DNA from 2 places in the Vreelandella lionensis genome. Region 2 is predicted to be linked to the other one. Evidence: predicted binding sites of a transcription regulator. Region 2 holds the regulator's gene; the other holds the start of a gene.
The links. Region 2 encodes sigma-54, which starts transcription at its own class of promoters, with help from an activator protein. Its sites were predicted from a motif close to TGGCACNNNNNTTGCTNT; they were not measured.
Positions count from the first base shown of each region.

Region 1 (4,360 bases), on a different contig from region 2:
ATTAACCAGCGGGTAGATAACGTGGCGACCGACCTGATGCGTATTCCACTGGTGCTGGGTACACCGGTGTTTCTGTTTATCTCGGTGTTTGTGTTTGCTGTCCGTTACGATAAGCAGGTGCCGCCCGGCTTTCTGCTTCAACGCGTTAAGTACGTCATGCTGCCTTATTTGGCCTACGGGTTGATCTACTCTACCGCCGAGTGGTGGCGCTTAGCTGGAAGTGATAACGCTGTGGGCTTTTGGGAAAACGCAAAGGCCTATTTTATCTACGCGGGTTGGCATGGCTATTTTTTGATTATTGCCATGCAGTTTTATGCGGCCTACTGGGCGTTTACCCGTTGGCAGCTGTGGCGTATTCACCCCGTGCCGTGGCTGTGGTTGGCTTGTGTGGTGAGTATGGCGTATTGGGGCTTTGCCTACTGGTTTGAGATTGAACCCCCCGGCTATTTGCTGTGGGTTGCGCCGCTTGGCTGGGTGTATCTGTTTTTCTTAGCGCTGGTGCTGGTGCGCTACTACCCGTTAACGCCTTCAGCAACATTGAATGAGCGCCCTGTTTGGCTACAAACCCTTTCCCAACCACGCTGGCTTGCGCTGTTCGTCGGCTTGATCGTGCTGGCGACCTTTGCCCACTGGCTGGCCTTCTCTTCTAAGGAAGTGTGGGTCATTCCCTTTTTTGTGTTGTTCACACTGGCGCTTATGCGTGGCTTGAAAGGCCGTAAAGCGCCGGGGTGGGTGCGCTATATCAATGCCTACTCCTTTGGGGTTTATCTGGCACACCCGATGTTTTTTGTCATCACCGATGTGCTGGTGGGCCCTGCCACGCTGCCCGTGGTTGCGTATGGTTTGCTGCTGATATTGATAGGTAGCGTGGGGTCGGTACTGCTGAATAAAGCGGTGAATACCACTACCCTGGGGGCAATGCTTTTTGGCAAACGGCTGAAGGTATAAACGGCCGAGAAATAGCGCGGGCGAAAATCGTTATCAGGATAAAGCGGGCGTGCTTAGGAGGAGGGGGGCGGCAAGCGGGAAGAGGGGTAGTGGGTGCCGCGTCTAGTTGGCGAACCCCGCGCAAGGCCTAAGGCTTCACCGCTGATGGTTTTTAATCGCGTTGGGCAAGCGTACAGGCGCTGTAAGAAGTCCTGCAGTGCTGGCGCTTCAAGCTCGGGGTCAAACCCGCCTAAGCGCTCAAACCATGTTCGGCGAATGGCGACGTAGGGCGGCACCGCTGTGGACGCACCAAAAAAGCGCTGCAGCAGGCGTTCAGATAATCGAGGAGTGGTAGCGCTAATCAAGAGCGCGTCTAGCGCTAGGGTGTGTAGCTGTGGGTAGAGTAGGTACCACAGCTGTGCTGCCAGGGGCTGTTTATCCAGCGCAATCATCACCCATTCCGCTTGGCTCACATAGGCTGCCCGGTTGATCCGTGCGCCTAGCGTTTGCGAGGGCGTGATTAAGCAGTGCACATGGTAGCGCTGCTCAATGGACGATAGCCGCTCATCTACCTGATTGCACGTCACAATAATTGGCACCACATGCTCTGCAAGGCCCGACTCTCGGATGGAACGTAGGTGTCGCGGTAGCAAGGCTCCTGTCACTGTTGCGTCAACGATAAAGCAAACCGTACTCATGTAAGCGGCTTCCTTTGTTATGAAACCTGTCTGAATGTAATTTATTGTAGATGTTGGTTTATTTGCGTAGCAAGATAAAGTTTTCTGATGGTAGCTCGCTAGGCGCTGGGTTTTTTGAACCAACTTGGTGCACTGATACCTTTTTATGAGCTTTTATGGTGCGCCAATAAAAAAATAATGGCGCTTTTGTGCGCAACCAAAAGGCCTTTGCTACATGAAGAGGCATCTCTTCATAGGTTTTTGTATTTTAAAAACAAAGCATTATAAATTTTTGATGCCATAATGGTGCAGAGTTGGCATGCTCTGTGCTTATACATTGTAGATAGTTTTGTCACCAGCTATTAGATCGTATGCAGAAGCCTCTCGGCATGCTACAACGATAGCCGGTCTGAAATGATCGCTGGGCGTTTTGTTATCCATCGTCAGGCAAACGTTAAGCGAACAAAAAAGACAAACGCGCCACATGCAGCTGCGTGTTGAACGATTTGTTGAATAACACTTTTATCGATAGCTTACAGTTACAAGCTTTAAGCCACGCTCATACCGGAGGACACTATGTCAGCCAAGACTCTCGCGCTAATCGAAGAACATGATGTTAAGTGGGTAGATCTGCGTTTCACCGACACGCGCGGTAAAGAGCAGCACGTCACCGTACCGGCACGCGACGTGAATGAAGAGTTTTTTGAAAACGGCCAAATGTTTGACGGCTCTTCTATTGAAGGCTGGAAAGGCATTAATGAATCCGACATGATCCTGCGTCCGGAAGACGGCACCGGCTTCCTGGACCCCTTCACCGAAGACGCTACCCTGATCCTGCGTTGCGACATCATCGAGCCTGCTACCATGCAGGGCTATGATCGCGACCCGCGCTCTATCGCTAAGCGTGCAGAAGCTTACCTGCAGTCTACCGGTCTGGGCGACACCGCCTTCTTCGGCCCAGAGCCGGAATTCTTCATCTTTGACGAAGTGCACTGGAAGTCCGATATCCAGGGCTCTATGTACAAAATCACGTCTGATGAAGGCGCTTGGGCAACTGACAACAAAGTAGAAGGCGGCAACCTGGGTCACCGTCCGCGCGTGAAAGGCGGCTACTTCCCGGTTCCTCCGGTCGATAGCTTCCACGATATCCGTGGCGCAATGTGTAACACCCTGGAAGCGATTGGCCAGACTGTGGAAGTTCACCACCACGAAGTTGCCAACGCGGGTCAGAACGAAATCGGCGTTAAATTCAACACGCTGGTGAAGAAAGCTGACGAAGTTCAGGAAATGAAGTACGTGATCCACAACGTGGCGCACGCTTACGGCAAAACCGCTACCTTCATGCCGAAGCCGCTGGTAGGCGACAACGGTTCTGGTATGCACGTACACCAGTCGTTCTGGAAAGATGGCCAAAACCAGTTCGCCGGTGACGAGTATGCGGGCCTGTCTGAAATGGCACTGTACTACATCGGTGGTGTTATCAAGCACGCTCGTGCTCTGAACGCCTTCACCAACGCTTCTACCAACTCGTACAAGCGTCTGGTACCGGGCTTCGAAGCACCGGTCATGCTGGCCTACAGTGCCCGTAACCGTTCTGCTTCTATCCGTATTCCTTACACCGCTAGCCCGAAAGGCAAGCGTGTAGAGACTCGCTTCCCTGATCCGACTGCTAACCCCTACCTGGCGTTTTCAGCGATGCTGATGGCGGGTATCGACGGTATCAAGAACAAGATCCACCCTGGCGATGCCATGGACAAGAACCTGTACGACCTGCCGCCGGAAGAAGGCAAGTCCGTACCGACCGTTGCCAACAGCCTGGACCAAGCACTGGAAGCACTCGATGCTGACCGTGCGTTCCTGACCGAAGGCGGCGTATTTACTGATGAAATGATCGATGCTTACATCGAGCTGAAGATGGAAGAAGTGGAGCGCATTCGCATGACCACTCACCCGATCGAGTTCGACATGTACTACTCTTGCTAAGAACGGTTGCTAAACACCGTTTTAACAAGAGTGCTAACATCACCCTTGCGGTGTGATTAGCCTGAAAAACCCCGCCTCGGCGGGGTTTTTTGTTGGAGCAACATAAGGGTGAGAAAGTAATGATCAGTAGATGGCGTTTGCGTCAAAAAAGTGGTTTGTCCACAGGGGCTGCGCTGCTGCTGGGCCTGTGGGTAAGCGCTGCGCAGGCTCAAACGGTGTATCGCGTGGTGGATGCGCAGGGCAACGTGACGTTTACTGACAACCCAGAGCGTGGTGGTAAAGCGATCACGCTGGCCCCGCTGCCAAGCGTGCCTACCGCTGCTCGGCCTGCTTCTCCGTCTCCCCGCGCGAAGGGGAATCCTGGCCAACCGTTTATGCCCTATGACCGCTTTGCGATTGCTAACCCAGTGGCGGGGGCCTCGCTGCGAAATAATATGACGCCGGTTGAAGTGGCGGTTTCGCCGCCGCTACGCGACGACCACCAAATTCAACTGCTCGTGAATGGCGAGCTAAGCCAATCTGCCCTGCATAGCGATGCGTTCTGGCTGGCGGGCTTGCCAGCGGGCCAACACCAGCTGCAGGCCGAACTGTTGGATAGCCAAGGGCGTATTCAACACCGCACCGATCCGGTGACTATTTTTATTGCTGAATAGTGCAATGCACTACAATGGTGCATAGGAGTATCTGGATTTGTTCGGCAGTGCGCTATAACGGCTCGCTGTGCCCACACCGGCTGCCCATCAGCCGTGCATGCCGCCGTTTGTGCTTAATTG
Region 1 covers NZ_JBITWC010000008.1:6,414-10,773, reverse strand. The annotation lists gene ACIGG6_RS06360 (acyltransferase family protein) at 1-948, shown strand, start outside; gene ACIGG6_RS06355 (glycosyltransferase family A protein) at 1,002-1,625, opposite strand; gene glnA (glutamate--ammonia ligase) at 2,181-3,587, shown strand; gene ACIGG6_RS06345 (DUF4124 domain-containing protein) at 3,707-4,240, shown strand.
Region 1: glnA (glutamate--ammonia ligase) is a predicted target of sigma-54. The motif match lies at 1,920-1,937, and genes of this name have one in related genera.

Region 2 (4,360 bases):
TTAAACTACGACGGGACCACCCGGCATGCCTGGAGCGACACCCACGTAGTGTTGCAGCAGCCCCCTCAGCGTATGGAAGCCTCTCGAATGGATGTATGGCTGGATGACAGCCAAGTCCGTTTAACCAACAACGTGCGCGGCGTTCATCCGCCGGCCACCCGTTCCCCTTAGGAGTCGCGATGAATGCTCTAATCCGCACTGCACTTTTTGCCCTAGCCGTGCCGCTTGTCACGATTGCACTGCCTGTAGCGGCACAAAACCAAGCGCCTATTCATGTGGAGGCCGACCGGTTAGACCTTGACCAACGAGCAGGGACAGCCGTGTACACCGGTAACGTTGACATTCGCCAAGGCAATATGCAGCTACGCGGCGAGCGTGTCGAAATTCAGCGTAACGATGCTGGCGAGTTGTCTCGCGCCATCGCTACGGGCGAGCGTGCTTACTTGCGTAACCAAATTGAAGACCAAGAAACCCCTATAGAAGGCTGGGCGCGTCGGATTATTTATCACGTTTCCGAACGCCGGGTTGAGCTGATTGACCAAGCTGAGCTGACCCAGCAAGGAGATCACTTCCAAGGTGGACGTTTAGAGTACTTTATCGATCAAGAAGTAGTACAAGCACGCTCTGACGTTAGCGGCAGTGAAAATCAGCGTATTCGTATGACCCTTCAGCCCGAACAATAGGAAGTGGCCACGTGGCAGCATCAACATCCCCAGAACCCACACCAGTAAAAACGCTCTACGCCCATCATTTAGCGAAGAGCTATAAGCGCCGCCGTGTGGTTAAAGATATTAATCTGGAAATCACTCAAGGTAGCGTGGTTGGGCTACTTGGCCCTAATGGTGCAGGTAAAACCACCTCGTTTTATATGATTGTGGGGTTGGTCAAATCGGATGCGGGCAAAGTAGGCATTGACGACCTTGACCTCACTCATGCTCCTATGCATGAACGCGCCATGGCAGGGATTGGTTACCTACCCCAGGAAGCTTCCATCTTCCGCAAGCTCTCCGTGGCCGACAACATTATGGCCATTTTAGAGACACGCAAAGAGCTTGATCGAAGCGCCCGGGAAGCACAACTTGAGTTACTACTTGAAGATTTTCACATCACTCATATACGCGACAACTTAGGCATGAGTCTTTCTGGGGGCGAACGCCGCCGTGTTGAAATCGCCCGCTCTTTGGCCACCGAACCGGCCTTTATCCTGCTGGATGAACCTTTTGCCGGGGTTGACCCGATTTCCGTTGGGGAAATTAAAACTATCATTCGAGCGTTAAAGAAACGCCACATTGGTGTATTGATCACCGACCATAACGTTCGTGAAACGCTGGATATTTGTGATATTGCCTACATTGTTGGCGACGGTCACATCATTGCCAGTGGAAACGCCCAGGAAATCCTCAACAACCAGAAGGTTCGAGATGTCTATTTAGGCGCCGATTTCCGCCTTTAAACAGTGACCTGCAGAAGCATTTCTTTTAGTGGCATGCTTATTGCACTTGCACCAAGCCATAACTCGCTCTAGGGTGGAGCTTTCTGATTAACGAGTGGTTCTCAGATGGTCATGAAAGCTTCTCTCCAATTGCGTATCGGCACACAGCTGACCATGACACCTCAGCTGCAGCAGGCTATCGCCCTGCTTCAGCTATCGACGCTGGACCTTCGTCAAGAAATTCAGCAAGCGCTAGATGCCAATCCCATGCTTGAGCAAGAAGATGAGTTTGGCGAGCAGGCTGTCAGTGAGCCTCAAGAGGCTGAGTGGTCCGAGAGCATCCCCAACGAACTCTCCGTCGACAGTGACTGGTCAGATACCTATCAAGACATAGGCAGCCTGGGTGGCAGCAGTGAAGGCCCCGACTTCGAGCGCCAAGCCGCTGGACAAAGCCTACATGGCCACCTGCTATGGCAACTGGCCATGACAGACTTTAGCCCGCGAGAATACGCCATCGCGGAAAGCCTGATTGATGCGCTGGATGCCAACGGCTATCTCACCCAGCCGCTTAATGACATTCGGGAAGGATTAAAAGCCCAAGGCCATGACAGCTTAAGCCAGCGGGAAGTGGAAAATACCCTGCTGCGCTTGCAGCAATTTGAGCCCACCGGCGTCTTTGCCCGAGACCTGCGTGAATGCCTGATGCTGCAACTCGCCTCACTACCCGAGGACACCCCGCTGCTAATGCCCGCCAAACGGCTGGTTCGCCAGTTTTTGGAAGCATTAGGCAAAGACGATATGCGGCTTCTCAAGCGCCGTTTAAGCCTTGATGACGAGCAGCTTGACGATGTCATCCGTTTAATTCGCAGCCTTGACCCACGCCCTGGGAGCACCTATGGCGTTACCGACGACAGCTACATCACCCCCGACCTAGTCGTTCGGCATGACAATGAAGGCTGGCATTTAGAGCTCAATCCAGAAGCACTACCACGCTTGCGTATACAGCCCGACTACGCCAGCTTGATCAAACGCGCAGACAAAAGCCAAGACAACCAGTTCCTCAAAGAGCACCTCCAAGAAGCCCGCTGGCTGATCAAAAGCTTATCGAGTCGCAATGACACGCTGCTACGAGTTGGGCGTGAAATTATTGCACGCCAAATTGGCTTTCTGGAGCATGGCGAAGAAGCAATGAAACCGCTGATTTTAGCGGATATTGCTGAAGCGGTAGAGATGCACGAATCCACCATATCCCGTGTGACCACGCAGAAATTTATTCACACGCCGCGGGGCGTTTTCGAGCTTAAGTACTTCTTCTCAAGCCAGGTAAGCGGCCAAGACGGCGGCGACAGCCACTCCAGCACAGCCATTCGTGCCCGCATCAAAAAGCTGATTCAGGATGAACCCTCAGGAAAACCGCTCTCCGATAGCCGCTTGGTGACTCTACTTGAAGAGGGGGGCATTAGCGTTGCACGGCGTACTGTCGCAAAATACCGGGAGTCAATGGGCATTCCCTCGTCAAGTGAGCGCCGTCGTTTACGCTAGTTAAACGGTACGTATGAACAAACTCAACGCAAGGGCTTTGCAATAGCGTAAAAAGGGTTACAATCGAAGTACAGTCCGATGGATAAGGAGCACGTCAATGCAAGTAAACATCACTGGTCATCACGTTGAACTGACTGACGCCTTGCGTGACTACGTTAACGAAAAGCTGGAACGCGTTGAACGCCATTACGACAACATTACCACGGTGCAAGTGACCTTATCTGTTGAGAAGGAGCGCCAGCAAGCAGCCTGCACACTGCACGCTGCCGGTGCAGACCTTCACGCCGAAGCGCTTGATAACGACATGTATGCCGCTATTGATGCGCTAGCAGACAAAATCGATCGTCAACTCGTTAAACATAAGGAAAAAGCACAAGCTCGCGCCCAGGGCGCTGGTGTGCGTTAACTCAATGACGTTGGAAACCATCCTCCCCCCGGAGCGCGTGCTTTATGACGTTCCCGGGGGCAGCAAAAAACGGGTGCTGGAGTTTTTCAGCACCTTTATCGCCCAAAATACACCCAGCCTAGATAGCCAAGAGGTGTTTAGCCGCCTCATTGGCCGCGAGCGACTAGGCAGTACGGGGATAGGCAACGGGGTTGCCATCCCCCACGCTCGCAGTCCTCACTGTAGCGCACCCATTGCTGGCTTTTTAAAGCTTGCTGAGCCAGTAGACTTCGACGCCATTGATGGCGACCCGGTGGATCTTGTGTTTGTGCTGCTGGTACCAGAAGAGGCAGATGACACCCACCTAGCACTGCTTGGCCAAGTGGCTACTATTATGAACGACGCCCATACGCGTCAGCAGTTGCGTAAAGCCGATAGTCAGCGCGAACTCTTAGCACTTATTACCGCCAAGATTCGCGAACAAGCCGCCTAGGCTTTATGGGCGGTGGCCACTGCACGCAGCGATAATTTCCTCCTATGCAAGCCAAGAGAGACGCTATGCAACTGGTGATCATTAGCGGCCGTTCAGGGTCCGGTAAATCTATCGCCTTACAAGCGCTAGAGGATCTTGGCTACTACGCTATCGACAATTTACCCGCCATGCTGCTGGGCTCATTAGTTGATGAACTACGTGAGCAAGGCGAGCGCACTCACTTAGCAGTGAGCATTGACGCGCGCAACCTTCCTACGGCGCTTGAACGCCTCCCAGCTTTACTGGAAGAACTACGCCAGCGAGAAATTCGTTTTCAGGTCATCTATCTGACCACGGATGCGCGCATTCTTTTGGAGCGTTACTCAGCCACCCGCCGTCGCCATCCCCTTACCCGGGATAGCGAAATGACGTTGGAAGAGGCCATCAATAAAGAAGAAGAGACGCTGCTTGAAATTCGCGATCTCGCTGACTTGTTGATCGATACGTCGCGCTTATCCGTGCATGATCT
Region 2 covers NZ_JBITWC010000022.1:59,398-63,757, forward strand. The annotation lists gene lptC (LPS export ABC transporter periplasmic protein LptC) at 1-171, shown strand, start outside; gene lptA (lipopolysaccharide transport periplasmic protein LptA) at 180-683, shown strand; gene lptB (LPS export ABC transporter ATP-binding protein) at 695-1,453, shown strand; gene ACIGG6_RS13975 (RNA polymerase factor sigma-54) at 1,559-2,974, shown strand; gene hpf (ribosome hibernation-promoting factor, HPF/YfiA family) at 3,072-3,380, shown strand; gene ptsN (PTS IIA-like nitrogen regulatory protein PtsN) at 3,385-3,852, shown strand; gene rapZ (RNase adapter RapZ) at 3,918-4,360, shown strand, end outside.